DNA from 4 places in the Brevibacillus sp. NRRL NRS-603 genome. Region 1 is predicted to be linked to each of the others. Evidence: riboswitches for the same ligand, from Rfam matches in the RefSeq annotation. Region 1 holds a riboswitch; each other region holds the start of a gene.
The links. A riboswitch is a leader RNA that binds a small molecule or an ion and turns the genes downstream of it on or off. The one in region 1 is predicted to bind S-adenosylmethionine.

Region 1 (4,217 bases):
TTGGTCAAAAAACGAAACGTGCCACCGTAGACATCTTCTGCCACTACAACATGGTCTCCTGCTGAAAACAGCATGAACACGCTGGAAATGGCAGCCATGCCCGATGAGAACGCGAAACCGCGTGCGCCTCCTTCCAGAGACGCAATGGCTTCCTCCAAAGCCTGCCTGGTCGGATTGCCTGATCTGGCGTAATCAAAAGCACCTGGCTGATCGATATCAGCCTGATGAAACGTGGAAGCTTGATAAATCGGAACCGACGACGCACCTGTGAACGGGTCAATGCAAGTGGAACCGTGGAGGATCTTGGTTGCGAAATTCATCGTACACTCCCTCCTACAGCCAAACTAGCATTCAAGGCTTGAAACAAATCGGCTATTACATCATCTGGATGCTCGATGCCAACCGACAGTCGCAACAATCGATCACAAACACCGACATGCTCTCTCACTTCTTGGGGGATATCGGCGTGAGTCTGCGTCGCCGGATACGTACACAATGACTCGACACCACCCAGACTTTCCGCAAAGGACACGATTTGCAGATTTTGCAGGAACAACCCCACCTGCTCCACATCGCGTACGCGGAACGATACCATCCCACTATGACCAGTCGCTTGATTCACTTGGATCTCATGCCCCGGATGCTCTGCCAGACCTGGATAAAATACCTCCGCTACTGCCGGATGCTCACGCAGCTTTTCCGCTACAATCAAGGCATTGGATTGATGGCGCTCCATCCGCAATGCCAATGTTTTCATCCCGCGAATGAGAAGCCAGCAATCCTGCGGTCCGAGCACAGCACCGATTGAATTGTGCAAAAACCGGATTTTTTCCGACAACTCTTCCCCTTTTGTTACGATGAGTCCAGCCAGCACATCGTTATGTCCTGCCAAATACTTGGTTGCACTATGTAAGACGATATCTGCACCAAGCTCCAGCGGGCGTTGACAATATGGAGTTAAGAATGTGTTGTCTACAATCGTCAGTAGCCCGTGCTGTTTTGCCAATTGCGTTACTGCTCGAATATCGGTAATCTGCATAAGCGGATTGGTTGGTGTCTCGACGAAGATAGCCTTTGTATCTGGGCGAATCGCATCTTGGAGTGCACCTATGTCACGCAAATCCACGTACGAAAACGTCAGACCATAGCGAGAGAGTACTTGCTCGAACAATCGATAGGTTCCCCCGTACAGATCGAGTGAAACGATTAAATGATCCCCTTGGGAAAACAAGCCCATGACGGTATGAACAGCAGCCATTCCAGAGGCGCAAGCGAATCCTGCATCTCCTGATTCCGCTTCAGCGATGGTCTCCTCCAAAATGGTGCGAGTAGGATTAGCTGTGCGCGTATAATCATATCCAGTGCTCTGTCCCAAGGCAGGATGACGATAAGCCGTTGCATAGTAAACAGGAAAGCTCACCGCCCCTGTTTTTTCGTCTCTACCTACTCCCGCCTGAATCAATTTCGTTTCCAATTTCATGTCTATTTCTCTCCCTCCAATAGTGTACGAGGGCATCAAAAAAGCCCTCTTTCCTCTGAAAGAAGGCTTTGTTTACGTCACCGTAAGCAAATCCTTCTCATCTTTCAGAGTTTGATAACTCTGCAGGAATTAGCACCATTATCTCCCTGTTAAAAATACAGGTGATTGGTTGCCGGGCATCATCGGGCCAGTCCCTCCGCCGCTCTGGATAAGAAGATTGCTATTCAATTCGATTGACCCTAATACTAAAGGATCGGCAGGATTCCTGTCAACAATTTATTTCCACCCGATTAATTTGCATCTTTCAAGGCGGTCATAACTTGATTGTCCAGCTTCGCTGCTGCGTTTTTGTCATACGTTTTTTCATACTGAGGTTCTACGGAAATTCGGGAACCGTAAAACATAATATCACGAACAGCCTCAATTTTAATCTCTGCCATGGCCAGCTTGAGTGGAACACCTTCCAAGCGGTCAGTTTTGACAACAGCACGACCATTAATGGCGAAAGACGAGCCGGCACCAATCAAATGGAGGACAACCTGCGGTTCCTTCTCAATATTTGCCAAAATACGTGAGCGATTATCCACGGCAAAACGAATCGTATCGGCGCTGACAGCATACGTCCAGGACAAGGAGCTGAGCGATGGTGCCCCTGACTCATGGTCTACTGTGCCCAAGGTAACAAAACGCTCCTTTTGCAAGAGCTTAAATAAATCTTCGGAAAGAGATTGGGAAACAGTTTCAGCCATTTCAAAGCCTCCTAACAAACGTTTTGTACGTTCATTGTACCCTTCGCCTAGCTGATAGGCAAACGTTTCCTCTCCACCTTGATTCTGGTTGTCTTTTTCCCTAGACTGGAAGGTAATCATACCGAATGATGGAAGGGGTTGGACAGGTTGTCGCCTACAGACCGCCTCATACAGCAAATTGATCAAGTTCTTGAAGAGCTTCAGGAAGTTCGAAAGGTAAATGAGCGAATGCATAAAATTGCGATGTTCTTAGAAGATATCCGACTAGCAGATGTCATCCAAAATTACACAGCCCCGCGCAAGCTCCTCTGGATCAATTTCCTAGCAGGTCTCGCCCGGGGTCTGGGATTGACGATTGGTACTGCTATCGTTTTGGCTTTCCTCGGCTCTCTTTTGACGCAATTTCTATCGATCCCCATTTTGGGGGATTACATCAGACAATTGGTGGAGTACGTCGAGACTTACAAGCAGCAGCCTTAATGATAGAGACTAGTCTCTGTCCTCGTCACGATCGTCATCGTCGTCATTGTCATGATCGTGATCGTCATTCGATTCCTTACCGTGCTTTTTCCAATAACCATATGCGTTGCCATTGGGATGCTTATCTTTCTGCTTCCCTTTTTCTTTTTTCTTTTTGTCATCATCGTCTTCATCGTCGTCTGTTGGCTTCACAGGCTCGACAATGACTTTAGTGCTTAATGCAACGTCAGCTTTCTTAACCAGCTTATCGTCTTCATATAGTGCGAATTGAATGGTTTTGGCGCTAAAGGAACGATCCTTGTAAGACAACGTCAAAGAAAACTCACCTTTGTCATTCGGTTCAATCTCTTTTTTCTTCCCGTCAGGAGCGATCACAAACAGCTCAGTATCGTCCTTTTTATTCCAGCCGCTTACTGTCCCTTTTACCTGAATGGACTTGGCGGCAGGATTGTTTACAGCAGTCGCCTTGATGGCATATTCGGTCGCTTGATCCTTGTCAGGAGCGTTAACGATTTCTACCTGAACGGATTCGGAATCAACTTTCTTGCCATCCTCGTAAACCTCGATCAGGGCTTTTTGATCTTTTGCTGCTTGTACATCCTTTACTGAAACAGTAAAGCTGCCTACGCCATCCCACAGCTTCTTCACGTTTGCGTCTTTTTTCACACCATTATAGGTGACAGTTACTTTGTCTGCCCCCTGCTTGACAATTCCTTTTACTTTTAATTCCTTCTTCTTCGCATCCAATACAGACATCGTATGGATGATCATTTCCTTATCTTCTTCTGCTTTTGGAACGATCTTTACCTTTTCGCTATCGACCAGCTTGCTGCCTTCGTAGGCACTCACGGTTATATATGGCTCATAGGATGCATCCGGCGCTTCAAAGCTGACCGTAAAAGAGTGCTCATTGGTTGGAACGACTTCAATAATGTCGGAATTAGGCTTTTTCACAACCACCTTGGTGACATCCGAAGTCACAATCCCCTTTATGTACACTTTGTCATTTTCCGTCTTGGCATTTACGCTCACGATTTCTTCAGCGTTCTCTGTCAGGCGCACTTCCAGCCAAATATCGCTGTAGTACTCGTTGTAGATACGCTCCCACTCCGTTTTGTTTTCTTCCATATACGTTTGGAGCTTTGTATTCAAGTTGATTTCATCTACAATGATGTACAAGTGATCCGCTTGATTTTTCAAGAGCATGTTCAGTGTGGTTGGATCATTTTGGGCAAGTTCCTTAAGATTGTAGCGTGTGACCTGCTTCCCCTCGTCATTCATGACTACCTTCGTGGCACTTGGGCTAGCAATCGAGCTTGCATTGGCAAAAATCGGCGTCAAACAGCCAAGAATACCTGCCGCTGTCACCACTGCTAATACGGGCTTGGTCATGTACTTTTTCAATGGTAGTTCCCCCTTCTCGTCTGTCAAAATCCCCCTGTTTGCTTGGGGCATGAATATTGACGGGAAATCATTTTCAAAAGTTGCATCATCCAAGAAACCACGTC
Region 2 (4,217 bases), on a different contig from region 1:
TCATCAACGGACCGTTGATGATCTCGAGCGGTGTGTATTTATCCAGAGCCAGCTTCAGGTCTTCCACGAGACCATCCTTGGAGCCTTCGACTACATAACGAGCCAAGCGTTCTTCGAGTGTTAACGAGGAGACTTCCACACGGACTTCCTTTTTCTTTTGGCGATAAAATTCGGTGAAGGCCGCCAATGTCTCATCATTTGTCTCGAATAACAGGGCCTCTGCCAGCTTTCTCTCGTCTTCTGGAATCGAAGCGTAGCGCTCCAGCTTTTCCGTGTTGACGATGGCGTAATCAAGCCCTGCGAGAGTGGTGTGGTACAAGAAGACCGCATTCAGCACTTCCCGACCCGCAGGAGGCAAGCCGAAGGAAACGTTACTGACACCCAGGATCGTCTTGCAAGCAGGCATTGCCTGTTTGATCAAACGAATGCCTTCTACGGTTTCCTTTGCAGAGCCGATGTATTGTTCATCCCCTGTCCCTACTGGAAAGACGAGTGGATCGAAAATAATATCCTGTGGCTTTATTCCATACTGGTTGACGAGAATGTCGTACGAGCGTTGCGCGACCTCCAGCTTCTTTTCGCGAGTGATAGCCATACCCGCTTCTTCAATCGTTCCAACGACAACCGAGGCACCGAACTTGTGAATGAGCGGAACCACTTCCTCAAATCGCTCCAACCCGTCTTCCAGGTTGATCGAGTTGAGAATGGCCTTCCCTTGCGAATAGCGAAGTCCCAGCTCCATGACCTTCGCATCTGTCGAGTCGATCATGAGCGGCGCTTTTACTTTTTTCACGATGAACTGTAGGAATTTTTCCATATCTTCGTATTCGTCACGGTCGGGGTCAGCCAAGCATATATCGATGACATGTGCGCCGCGCTTCACTTGGGCTCGGGCAATGTCAGATGCTTCTTCGTAGTGACCAGCTGCAATCAAATCACGGAATTTTTTGGAACCGATGACATTGGTCCGCTCCCCTACTAGCAAAGGACGATTGTCATCTTCAACATAAACGACCTCGATCCCGGAGACCGCGCTCAGCGGTTCTACAGCTGCACTGCGTGGCTTGCAGTCTTTCAATGCTTCTGCCATCGCTTGAATATGGTCAGGCGTTGTTCCGCAGCAACCGCCAGCGACATTTATCCAGCCCTGTTCAGCGAACGCCCGCATTTTCGAAGCAAGCCCCTGTGGCGTTTCATGGTAATGGCCGTTCTCGTCTGGTAAGCCTGCGTTTGGATAGCAGCTGACCGCACATTGGGCAATTCCTGACAGAGTCCGCAGATGATCACGCATGAACTCTGGTCCTGTCGCACAGTTCAGACCAATAGAGACAGGCTTTATATGCTCCAACGAAATGTAAAACGCCTCGATGTTTTGACCTGCCAGCGTTGTGCCCATCGGCTCAATCGTACCTGAGAGCATCACCGGGAGCTCCTGGCCAAGCTCTTCAAAAGCTTTGCGAATCCCGATTCCGCCAGCCTTGACGTTCAACGTATCTTGCGAGGTTTCCAAGAGAAGAACATCGGAGCCGCCGAGAATCAGACCTTTTGCCTGACGATAATACGCCTCGACCAGTTCTTCGAAAGTGACACCACCTGTCAACGAAAGGGTTTTGGTCGTCGGTCCCATCGCACCTGCTACATAACGCGGCCACTCCTCCGTGGAATAGGCATCCACCGCTTCTCTGGCCAAGCGAGCTGCCGCTATATTGATCTCAAGGTCTTTCTCTGCCACATCGTACTCAGCCAAAACGATGGAAGCAGCACCAAACGTGTTTGTCTCGACGATATCTGCGCCTGCCTCTAAATATTTCTCATGAATGGAACGAATCACATCTGGTCTGGTCAGGTTCAGGAGTTCATTACAGCCATCATAGGCTTCACCGCCGAAATCATCAGCAGTCAGATTCGCCTGTTGAAGCATGGTGCCCATTGCACCGTCCAGAATCAGAATTTTCCGGGAAAGCTGTTCGCGAAAAGTTGGTTTCATTGACGTGCCCCTTTTCTCCCTTGCATCGGCTTATTCTCCGCAATCGGTTTAAAATAAAAAATCCTCTTCTTTGAAAGAAGAGGATTTGTCAGCAGATACGAAAACGCCTGAGACATCCTCTTATCTTTCAAAGCACGTAGCTTTGCTGGAATTGGCACCGGATTTTTACCGGTTGCCGAGGCTTCATCAGGCCAGTCCCTCTGCCTCTCTGGATAAGAGTCGTACACTTGTCATTTAGTTGGTTTGCGAAATGTATGGAATGTTTGCAAGTATCTTAACACCCCCTTTGTCTACTCGTCAATTGTGAATTGTCTATTTTTTACTGAACCACTTCTCTTACGCGCCCATTTTTGCCTAAGCTGGGCATCCGCCCAGTCCAATATCGGCATTCGTGTATAGACTGGAGTATAACGGAAAGGAGGGGAAACAAAGATGAGTACATCTTACTGCGGAAACGGATTCTTCGGTGACTGCTTCGCAATCGTGCTCGTGCTGTTTATCCTGTTGGTAATTATCGGGTGTTCGTGTGACGACTGTTAAATAAGTGTGTAAAAAAGGCTATCCCAAAAGCCATCAGGAATGGCTGCGGGATAGCCTTTTTTTCTTGTTATTTGGTGATGATCTTGCCTGTCACGGCATCCAGAGTAATATATTTGAACGCCAGCTTTTCGTCACTCCACGGCACATACGCCAGCTTTGGTTGAGCTATTTTTTGCCCATCCACATCTCTCATCAAATAGACCAGCTTTAAAGGCATGACGCGTAAATACGCCTCAACAGCCTTGTCTTTCGAGACGATCTCGTCGGATGCTGGAAGCTCCACCAGCTCGTGCGTCTCTCTGTAGTTTTCAAACTTTGTCACTTTGCCAGAAGACGGATCGACTGTTACTGAATAAGCCACTTTTGGCCAGCGATCCTGTACTGGAATGCCATCCTTGCTCATGAGATATCTGAATTCCCATTCGCCCGATGACACAGGATTCGCTTCGTCTGGCTGTATGACTTTCGCCAATTGCACTTCTTTTATGCCTGGATCAACGTATTTAGGCAGAAAGGCAAGTGCAGCCTCTTCCGCTTGCTCGCGTTTGACTGTCACTGCTGTATCGGAACGCGGTGTCCCCAGCCCGACGACACTGCCTGTTTCTGCGAGAACTTCTACGCCGATATACTTGTCATTTTTATCATTCCAGACGTATTCCTTGCGTCCGTCACGGTTACTCTCTCTATAGGTCGAGTCATCCACTTGTATGCCGAATTCCGCCTGCAGCAACGCTTTTGCCTCATCCTTGGAGCGAACCTTGACGTATTCCTTTGGAGATTCGATCGGATGTGCTTCCTTCGTATTCAACTGATCATAAGCAAGCCCGTTATCTCCCGTTCCATACACCATCTTGCCATTGGTCGCGTCGATATACCACTCCTGACCATCTTCACGTCCTCTTTGCATGAAGGAAACAGCTGGTGTGTACTCCAGAATGGGCTGCCACATATCCCCTTGTTTTGATTGTGGCTGTATTCTCGGATTCTGCACGTATCGAAGCTTCATATGCTCGCTCAGCTCTTTGATGGCTACCTCTTCTGACACAGCAGTCGATACATCCGGGTACTGCGACGGCTCAAATGATTCGAGCCCCTTATTGAAATATTCGAGGTGGCCAGAGTCGGTTGTTTCGATGCTTATTTCATCAGACAACACCGGCATCCCGTTATAGTATCTCAGGTACAATCCCGGATGGTTGGCGTCCAACAACCGATAGTTCTCGCTATCAGCCCCGAGCAGCTTGTTCAGGAACTGTCGCTCTTGCTCCAATGCTTTTGCTCCTTCTGCTCTTTTCTGGCTCTTTGCTTCCTTTTCATCCTTAAACAGAAGCCTATAATGTTCCAATGCTTGACCATTGCCAGTGATCACAAGGGAAACCTGATGTCCCTCTTTGTTCGTTTTCCCCAAAATGAATGACATGCCATCGTGGTTCTTTTCTTTATCCAAAAGAAGAAGGGATGGGCTCAAATCGGGCATGGCATCTGTCAGCTTGGTGAAAAAGGCTTGTTCGCTCTTGTTCAATCGCCCGAAAAACGCGACTTGCTCACGTTGGTCAATTCCAACCGACATTACGTCGAACGGGACGGGCTGGCCGTTTTCGATCCGTTGATAATTCACGCTCATCCATGGGTCTTTTACCATATGCTCGTCGGAATAGATCTGAGTCTCGACGAGCTGATAGGTCTTACT
Region 3 (4,217 bases), on a different contig from region 1:
TCGGCAACGATTATTCTGCGCGGCTATGTCGAGGTTGTGCAGACCTGGGTTTTTCCCAACTTGGCTACATGGGTGTTGACCGCCATTATCCTCTTTCTTGCCTGGTACACGATTCTTGGGGGAATTCGGGTAATTGCCGGGTATATTTTCTTCTCTGTATCTGTTGCGATCTGGTTGATTGGTGATTTGTTCTTTCCCTTGCGATTTGCCGAATGGGATTACTTACGTCCGGTATTGGAAGCGAATATAGGGCAGCTGCTAAAAGGGATGATAGGCATGTCATTGTCAACGATTGGATTTGAAGTACTGTATGCCGTCTATCCCTTTGTGCAGGATAAAGAGCGCTTAAACCGGGGGGCGCAGTTTGGTGTGCTGACAACCAACTTGATCTACTTGTTTTTGATGATTGTTTCCTTGGTGTTTTTCAGTCAGGGGCAATTGATGAGGACCATATGGCCAACTTTGAATTTGAAAAAAATGGTGTACTTCCCAATCCTGGAGCGGTTTGAGCTGGTTGCCATCTCCATCTGGATGATCATTATCCTTCCGAATGTCATTATGTACATCTGGTGTGGGGTCCGGGGATTGAAACGGATTTTTGGCTGGAATATGAGAAATACCCTGTATGGTATATTGCCGATCATTTTCATTTCTTCGCTGTTCATTGTCACTAGAGAGGAAATGAACACAATGAACGATATTTACGGCCAGATTGGGATGTATCTGGCTTATGCGTATCCCTATGTTCTTTACCTGTTGGTAGCTTGGAGGCAGGGGATAGGTGGAGCCAAGGAGGAATCTGCTGATGTATCGGTGCCAAAGTAAGGGATGGTTGATCGGGAAGAGAGGGTTTACCCTTTTGCTTGTACTCATTTTTTCAGTTACGGGGTGCTCTAATCGACAAATTTTTGATGAAACAGGCCTCGTAACTTTGGTTGGATACGACCTGACGAAAGATAGACAAATTCGGGCAACCATTGTTATGCCCTCCATTAATCCTGAGGCAAAAGAAAAAATGCAGATAATGTCTGATGTTGGGGAGACGAGCAAGGGCATACGGGATAAGACAAACTTGCAGTCGGACAAACGTGTCTTGGCAGGCCAGTTGCGGGTAGCGCTCTATGGAAAGGATATGGCCAAGGCGGGAATCGGAAGCCTAATCGATACGCTGTACCGCGATCCATCGCTCTCAAGCAGAATCTTCCTTTGTGTGTACGAGGGGGAGACATATGAATTGCTGACATATCCCTATAAATCGCAGGGCAATATCGGAACGTACATGTATCGGATGATCGATCAAAATATCAGAGGAGAGAAAATTCCATCCTCAACGATTCATGAATTTATTCGAGCCTATTATGACGAGGGAATCGATTCGCAAATGCCTTATGTATCACGCAAAGGAGACGAAATTGTTATCAAAGGCGTGGCTTTGTTTAAAGGAGATAAATATATTGATTGGATTTCGCCCAATGAAGCATTTATCTTAAAGCTGATTCGGGGCAAGTACAAGACGGGCAGCTATGAGATATCAGTCCCTGCTAAAACTTTCAATATGACTCCCAACAGCCCGGCGGGAGAAAAAGAAGAGGTGCAATTAGTCTTTGATACGATCAACAGCGAGTCAAAAGTCCAATTGGAACAGGCCGATCCACCAAAATTCAAAGTGAATATTCATTTAAAAGCCCGCATTTTAGAGCTGACCGTTCCGATTAAGCTGGATAATCCGAGTTTGATGAGGAAGATGGAGGAGGCCCTGGAGAAGGAATTAGAAAGACAAGCAAGGATAGTCATGAAAAAGCTCCAAGATTTGGAGGTCGACCCGACGGGCTTTGGCATTGTCTATAAGGCAAACGTGAGAAGAAAAGAGAAAATGGCTATGGATGAATGGAGAGAGAAGTACAAAAAGGCAAGGTTTGAATTTCAAGTAGAGGCGACAGTTACCCGTAATGGTGTAATGGACTAAGTGTGTCAAAAAACTTTTTCCTGCTATTACTATTGACGTGATATTTTCAAAAAGGATATAATCCGTTTTGTATCATCAAGAAATAGAAAAAACGAACATAATATACGTAGATATCTTTCTTATCAAGAGAGGCGGAGGGACAGGCCCTATGAAGCCCGGCAGCCGGTTCATTTTTGAATGAACGTCGCGGTGCCAATTCCTACAGGATTGTTTGGATCTTGTGTAGATGAGAAGGGTGGATGCGAACGTATACATTGCGTTGCAGCCCCTTTTTCGTTTATGAAAAAGGGGTTTTCATATTTTATCAAGATTATGGTCGGGAGGTGGATGCGTTGATCCAACTGCGTCATTTGCATAAAAGCTATCAAGTACAGGGTAAAACCATCCCAGCGTTAACGGGGATCGACCTTTCCATAGAGCAAGGCGAGATTTACGGGATTATCGGACACTCTGGTGCAGGGAAAAGTACGTTGATCCGGTGCATCAATTTGCTAGAGCGCCCAACTTCAGGGGAAGTTATTGTGGACGGCGTCGATTTGACAAAGCTGGATGAAGGGAAGCTGCAAGAAAAGCGTCGCGCAATCGGCATGATTTTTCAGCACTTCAACTTGCTGTCATCTTCGACAGTCGGCGAAAATGTCGCTTTTCCGCTCAAGCTGGCAAAGCGTCCGAAGGCAGAGATTGATAAGAAAGTAAACGAGCTGCTGAAGCTGGTGGGCTTGGAGGCACATAAGGACAAATATCCTTCCCAGCTGTCTGGCGGACAGAAGCAGCGCGTCGGGATCGCCCGTGCGCTCGCGAATGATCCAAAAGTGCTGCTCTGTGACGAAGCTACATCGGCTCTCGATCCGCAGACGACGAACTCCATTCTGGCACTGCTCTTGGACATCAACCGCAAACTGGGCTTGACCATTGTGTTGATTACCCACGAGATGCACGTCATTCGCTCTATTTGTGATCGTGTCGGCGTGATTGATGGAGGAAAGATCGTCGAGTCGGGTAACGTACTGGATGTATTCCTTCGTCCGAAGCATCCAACGACACAAGAATTCGTGGAGCAAGTAGCAGATTCTACAGAGCTGCGCGAAGCGGTTGAGCACGAAAAGGCTTCGGGGAACCGCACGATTGCTCGTGTCACCTTCCTCGGTGAAAAAACGTACCAGCCGATCCTATTCCAAACGATGCAAGAGACAGGTACGGTGTTCAGCATTTTGCAGGGAACCATTTCTCGCATGAAGGATACGCCGTATGGTCAGCTGGTGATCGAGCTAGAAGGCGATGTTGCACAAAATCAAAAGACCATTGAAACGCTGCGCCAACGTGGCTTGGAAGTAGAGGTGATATAAATGGACTGGACATTCGAGAATGTGGATTGGGCTGAAATCGGCGAAGGTACGATAGACACGCTCACGATGCTCGGCTTTTCCACCCTGTTTACCGTCCTGATTGGTTTGCCGTTGGGCATCATTCTGTTTTTGACTTCACGCGGACAGCTTTTGCAAAACCGCACTTTTTATACGATCGCATCATTCGTTGTCAACGTATTGCGCTCGGTACCATTTATCATTCTGATGATCTTGCTGATTCCTGTGACGAAAATGATCGTAGGAACCTCCCTCGGCGTACTGGGTGCCATTCCGCCGCTCGTGTTTGGTGCCGCTCCATTTTTCGCGCGTTTGGTGGAAACCTCTCTGCGTGAGATTGATAAAGGCGTGATTGAGGCCGCACAATCTATGGGTGCTTCCAATTGGCAGATCGTCTGGAATGTCCTTTTGCCAGAGTCTAGATCAGGACTGATCGCAGGTATTACGATCACGACGGTTACGCTGGTCTCCTACACTGCAATGTCTGGGGTTATTGGCGGTGGCGGTTTGGGTGATTTGGCGATCCGATACGGTTATCAGCGTTTCCAAACCGATGTCATGATTGTGACTGTTGTTATTTTGCTGGTGATGGTACAGATCTTACAATCGCTGGGGGACCGTCTGGTTCTGAAATTCAGCCGTAAATAGGATCTTTCCATATAGATTTTCAAAAAATAAGACGAAATACATGCAAGGGGGAAATCATTCATGAAAAAGCTAGTCGTATCTGTACTTTCTACTGTGTTGGCATTTTCTTTGGCAGCTTGCGGAGGCAAAACCGAAACAGCACCTGCTCCAGCTGAAGGCGGCGCACAAGGCGGACAAAAGGAAGTAACATTGAAGGTAGGCGCTTCTCCCGTTCCACATGCAGCAATCTTGAAGTTCAT
Region 4 (4,217 bases), on a different contig from region 1:
ACGTAGTGGATGTACGCAATCTGGCTGAGTGGAAGGAAGGACACATTCCGGATGCACAGCACATCATGCTCGGTACTCTCGCCATGCGGCTGGATGAGATTCCTCACGAGAAGCCAGTTCTCGTACAGTGCCGCTCCGGTGTCCGATCCGCCATTGGAGCAAGCATCCTGAAAGCAAACGGATTCAAGGATGTAATAAATTTGAGCGGCGGAATCTTGAAATGGCAACTAGACGGCTTGGCAGTTGTAGAACGAGGATAAAACGAAGCGAGGAGTTGCAAAGAGTGAGCCTATGACTATCGATCTTGTGATCACACTGTTTGTTATCGGTTTCGCGGGATCGTTTATTTCTGGTCTCGTGGGAATCGGGGGCTCCATCATCAAGTATCCAATGCTTCTGTACATTCCGCCCGCCCTTGGATTTGTTGCTTACACAGCTCACGAAGTATCCGGAATAAGTGCCGTCCAAGTATTTTTTGCCACCCTAGCTGCTGTTTGGACTCTGCGCAAAGATAAGGTTATCCATTACCAGCTCGTTCTGTGCATGGGAAGTGCCATTATTGTCGGTAGCTTGCTTGGAGGATATGGAGGAAAATATCTTTCCGCAGAAGCCATCCATATCGTTTACGCCATTCTGGCCACCATTGCTGTCATCTTGATGTTCCTGCCAAAAAAGCGAGTAGATGAACGTGAAAATACCAAGGTTATCTTTCATAAACCAACAGCCGTATTATCCGCTTTGATTGTAGGAGGAGCCTCCGGAATTGTTGGGGCCGCTGGCGCTTTTATTTTGGTTCCCATCATGTTGATCATCCTCAAGATACCGACGAGAGTTGCAATTGCTTCCTCTCTTGCCATCACGTTTCTTTCCTCCATCGGTTCGACCGTAGGGAAATGGATGGCGGGGGACATATTGCTGTGGCCATCCGTGATCATGGTAATCGCAAGCATCATGGCAGCGCCGCTCGGTGCGAAGGTCAGCAAATGTTTGGGTACCCGTATTCTCCAAACTATTCTTGCCTTGTTGATCCTAGCCACCACGATTAAGATTTGGGCAGACATTTTTATATTTCCATAAAAAATAAAGAAAAATCAATTGTCATTGAACAGCATTGACATATCCGAGTAAAATGATAAGATAAAAAAGAATTTTACGATGAAATTAAATTTCATAGAACATTCTTATCGAGAGTGGTGGAGGGACTGGCCCGATGAAACCCGGCAACCTTGGTCTGATTGACCTTACGGTGCTAATTCCTGCGGAGTTATTCTGCGAGATGAGAAGGTGGGAACCGTGCAATCGCCCCTCTTCTTTTCGGAGAGGGGTTTTCTATATTTTCAATTCATTGTATTTATATCTTTTTACTTTGTTTTTTGTGAAGGAGGAAACAACGTGCTTCATTATGCAGTCAAGCGTGGCTTTCTCATGATCGTTACGCTGTGGATTATTGTCACGGTAACATTTGTGACCATGCACCTGATTCCGGGTGATCCATTCGCTTCTGACGCCAAAATGCTTCCGGAAGAAGTAGTGAAGAACATGCGGGCGGAGTACAACCTGGATCAGCCAATCACGGTACAGTACTTGCTCTATCTGAAAGGACTGCTGCAATTTGACTTGGGGCCCTCTATCCAGTCCAAGACGAGGGATGTGAACAAGCTGATTGCAGAGGGATTTCCCGCCTCGGCTGTTCTGGGACTCCAGTCGTTTATTGTCGCGCTAGTAGGTGGAATCACACTGGGAATCGTAGCGGCACTCTATCACAATCGAACGCTGGATTTCTTGTCCATGTTTGCAGCGATCATCGGAATTTCCGTCCCCAGCTTTATTCTAGCGCCACTGTTGATCAAGTACTTGGCGGTCAAATGGGAGCTATTTCCCGTTGCTGCGTGGGGGAGCTGGGAACACTCGATTCTTCCAACGCTTGCGCTCGCTATCGGTCCGCTCGCCATTATTGCCCGTTTTGTTCGAGCCAGTATGCTTGAGGTTTGGCAACAGGAATACATAAGTACAGCGGAGGCAAAAGGGCTTGGCACCTTTTCCATTGTCGTTAGACACGGGATGCGCAACGCCATACTGCCGGTTCTTACTTTTATTGGTCCGCTGTTTGCCAACCTGATGACCGGAACCTTTGTGGTGGAAAAGATTTTCGCCATTCCCGGGCTCGGCAAATACTTCGTGGAAAGCATTTTTAACCGCGATTATCCTGTTATTTTGGGAACGACAGTCTTTTACAGCTTTGTGCTCATTTTTACTTTGTACATGATCGACCTGCTGTATCGGGTGATTGACCCGCGCATCAGATTGACGAGTGGAGGGAAGTAGCGTTATGGCCAATCAGGCAACACAACTGGATTCCTTGTTTCGACCAGTCGACCGAAACCGGCTATCCGAGGAAACTTGGGAACGTCCCAGTCTTGGGTATTGGCCGGAGGTATGGCAGCGGGTATGCAGCAACAAGCTGGCCATGCTCGGGTTCTTCCTGCTTATGGCAGTGGTGACCCTCTCGATTATCGGTCCGATGCTCGTTCCCCACAGCCCGCATGAACAGTCATTGACAAAAGGAAATCTGCCATTGTCGGGCGAGCACTGGTTTGGAACGGATGACTTGGGGCGGGACATGTGGGCACGTACCTGGGCAGGCGGTCAAATCTCTTTGTTTATTGGTGTGGCGGCAGCAGCCATCGACCTAGTGATTGGGGTATGCATCGGCGGGATATCCGGTTATATGGCAGGCAGAAACAAGCTGGGAGACCGTGTGGACAACATCCTAATGCGGTTGGCTGAAATTCTATACAGTATTCCGTATTTGCTAGTAGTAATCCTGCTGATGGTGGTACTGGAGCCTGGTCTCTCAACGATCATAATTGCCCTTTCCCTGACTGGCTGGGTGGGGATGGCCCGCCTGGTCAGAGGACAAATCATGCAGATCAAGCGTCAGGAGTTTGTGCTGGCCGCAGAAAAGCTGGGCACCTCTCATGTCAAAATCATTATGAAGCATCTGGTGCCGAATACGATCGGCGTCATCATCGTCAACCTGACCTTTACGATCCCGCACGCGATTTTCGCCGAATCGTTTCTCAGCTTTCTTGGGCTGGGTGTGCAAGCGCCAACCGCCAGCTGGGGAACCATGGCTAACGACGCGCTGGCGGTTATGCTGAGCGGGCAGTGGTGGCGTCTGTTTTTTCCGGGATTCATGATTTCGCTTACCATGTTCGCGTGCAATGCACTCGGGGACGGCTTGCAGGACGCACTGGACCCACGGATCAGGAGATGAGGGGGAGTACATCATGAAGCCATTGTTAGAAGTAGATCAGTTGCGCGTCTCCTTTCGCACGTACGGTGGAGAGGTGCAGGCAGTAAGAGGGGTTTCTTTTTCTGTGAAGGAGGGAGAGACACTGGCAATTGTCGGGGAAAGCGGCTGCGGAAAAAGTGTGACTGCCCGAGCATTGATGGGGATGATTCCTCCGCGGTCCGGTCAGGTAAAAGGCGGCAGCATTCGGTTTCGCGGGCGTGAACTGACTGGGCTGACGAAGCTGGAATGGCAGCAGGTTCGCGGCTCGCAGATCGGCATGATCTTCCAAGACCCGATGATATCGCTGAACCCCACGATGAAAATCGGTCAGCAGATTGCGGAAGGGCTGATCAAACATCGAAAGCAGACGAAGACGGAAGCAAAAGAAGAGACACGGAAACTACTGGAGAGGGTGGGCATTCCGGAAGCGGCGAGACGATTTGAACAATATCCGCACGAGCTAAGTGGAGGCATGCGGCAGCGTGTCGGAATCGCCATGGCGCTTGCTTGCCAGCCGCAGTTGGTTATCGCAGACGAGCCGACGACAGCGCTCGACGTGACCATTCAGGCCCAAATCCTACGTCTGATGAAGGAGTTGCAGAAGCAGTTGAACACGTCGATCATTTTGATCACCCACGATCTGGGTGTAGTCGCGGAGGTGGCCGATCATGTAGCGGTAATGTACGCAGGCGTAGTGGTGGAGAGCGGCCCCGTGGGAGAAATCTTCGACAACCCGCGCCATCCATACACACAAGGGCTGTTGCAGTCTGTGCCACGCCTCGATGCAGGCAAAAAAGAGCGGCTGATCCCCATCGAAGGAACACCGCCGGATCTGTTTCGTCCGCCTGCTGGTTGCCCCTTCGCTGCCCGTTGCCGGTTTGCCATGGAAATTTGCATGGAGCATATGCCGCAATCGAATTCG

Region 2: it holds a riboswitch for S-adenosylmethionine, as region 1 does, so the genes downstream of both, metH (methionine synthase) here and C7R94_RS16605 (aminotransferase class I/II-fold pyridoxal phosphate-dependent enzyme) in region 1, are expected to answer to the same signal.
Region 3: it holds a riboswitch for S-adenosylmethionine, as region 1 does, so the genes downstream of both, C7R94_RS18770 (methionine ABC transporter ATP-binding protein) here and C7R94_RS16605 (aminotransferase class I/II-fold pyridoxal phosphate-dependent enzyme) in region 1, are expected to answer to the same signal.
Region 4: it holds a riboswitch for S-adenosylmethionine, as region 1 does, so the genes downstream of both, C7R94_RS08630 (ABC transporter permease) here and C7R94_RS16605 (aminotransferase class I/II-fold pyridoxal phosphate-dependent enzyme) in region 1, are expected to answer to the same signal.

Annotation. Positions count from the first base shown of each region.
Region 1 covers NZ_PXZN01000016.1:288,230-292,446, reverse strand. The annotation lists gene C7R94_RS16610 (trans-sulfuration enzyme family protein) at 1-320, opposite strand, end outside; gene C7R94_RS16605 (aminotransferase class I/II-fold pyridoxal phosphate-dependent enzyme) at 317-1,480, opposite strand; SAM riboswitch class I at 1,575-1,695, opposite strand; gene C7R94_RS16600 (pyridoxamine 5'-phosphate oxidase family protein) at 1,771-2,229, opposite strand; gene C7R94_RS16595 (DUF5665 domain-containing protein) at 2,377-2,709, shown strand; gene C7R94_RS16590 (hypothetical protein) at 2,719-4,113, opposite strand.
Region 2 covers NZ_PXZN01000014.1:64,243-68,459, forward strand. The annotation lists gene metH (methionine synthase) at 1-1,987, opposite strand, end outside; SAM riboswitch class I at 2,105-2,206, opposite strand; gene C7R94_RS14590 (YjcZ family sporulation protein) at 2,420-2,527, shown strand; gene C7R94_RS14595 (YcdB/YcdC domain-containing protein) at 2,595-4,217, opposite strand, start outside.
Region 3 covers NZ_PXZN01000022.1:14,843-19,059, reverse strand. The annotation lists gene C7R94_RS18780 (GerAB/ArcD/ProY family transporter) at 1-825, shown strand, start outside; gene C7R94_RS18775 (Ger(x)C family spore germination protein) at 806-1,966, shown strand; SAM riboswitch class I at 2,083-2,199, shown strand; gene C7R94_RS18770 (methionine ABC transporter ATP-binding protein) at 2,299-3,312, shown strand; gene C7R94_RS18765 (methionine ABC transporter permease) at 3,313-3,978, shown strand; gene C7R94_RS18760 (MetQ/NlpA family ABC transporter substrate-binding protein) at 4,039-4,217, shown strand, end outside.
Region 4 covers NZ_PXZN01000012.1:247,269-251,485, forward strand. The annotation lists gene C7R94_RS08620 (MBL fold metallo-hydrolase) at 1-260, shown strand, start outside; gene C7R94_RS08625 (sulfite exporter TauE/SafE family protein) at 292-1,077, shown strand; SAM riboswitch class I at 1,179-1,283, shown strand; gene C7R94_RS08630 (ABC transporter permease) at 1,393-2,325, shown strand; gene C7R94_RS08635 (ABC transporter permease) at 2,330-3,277, shown strand; gene C7R94_RS08640 (ABC transporter ATP-binding protein) at 3,291-4,217, shown strand, end outside.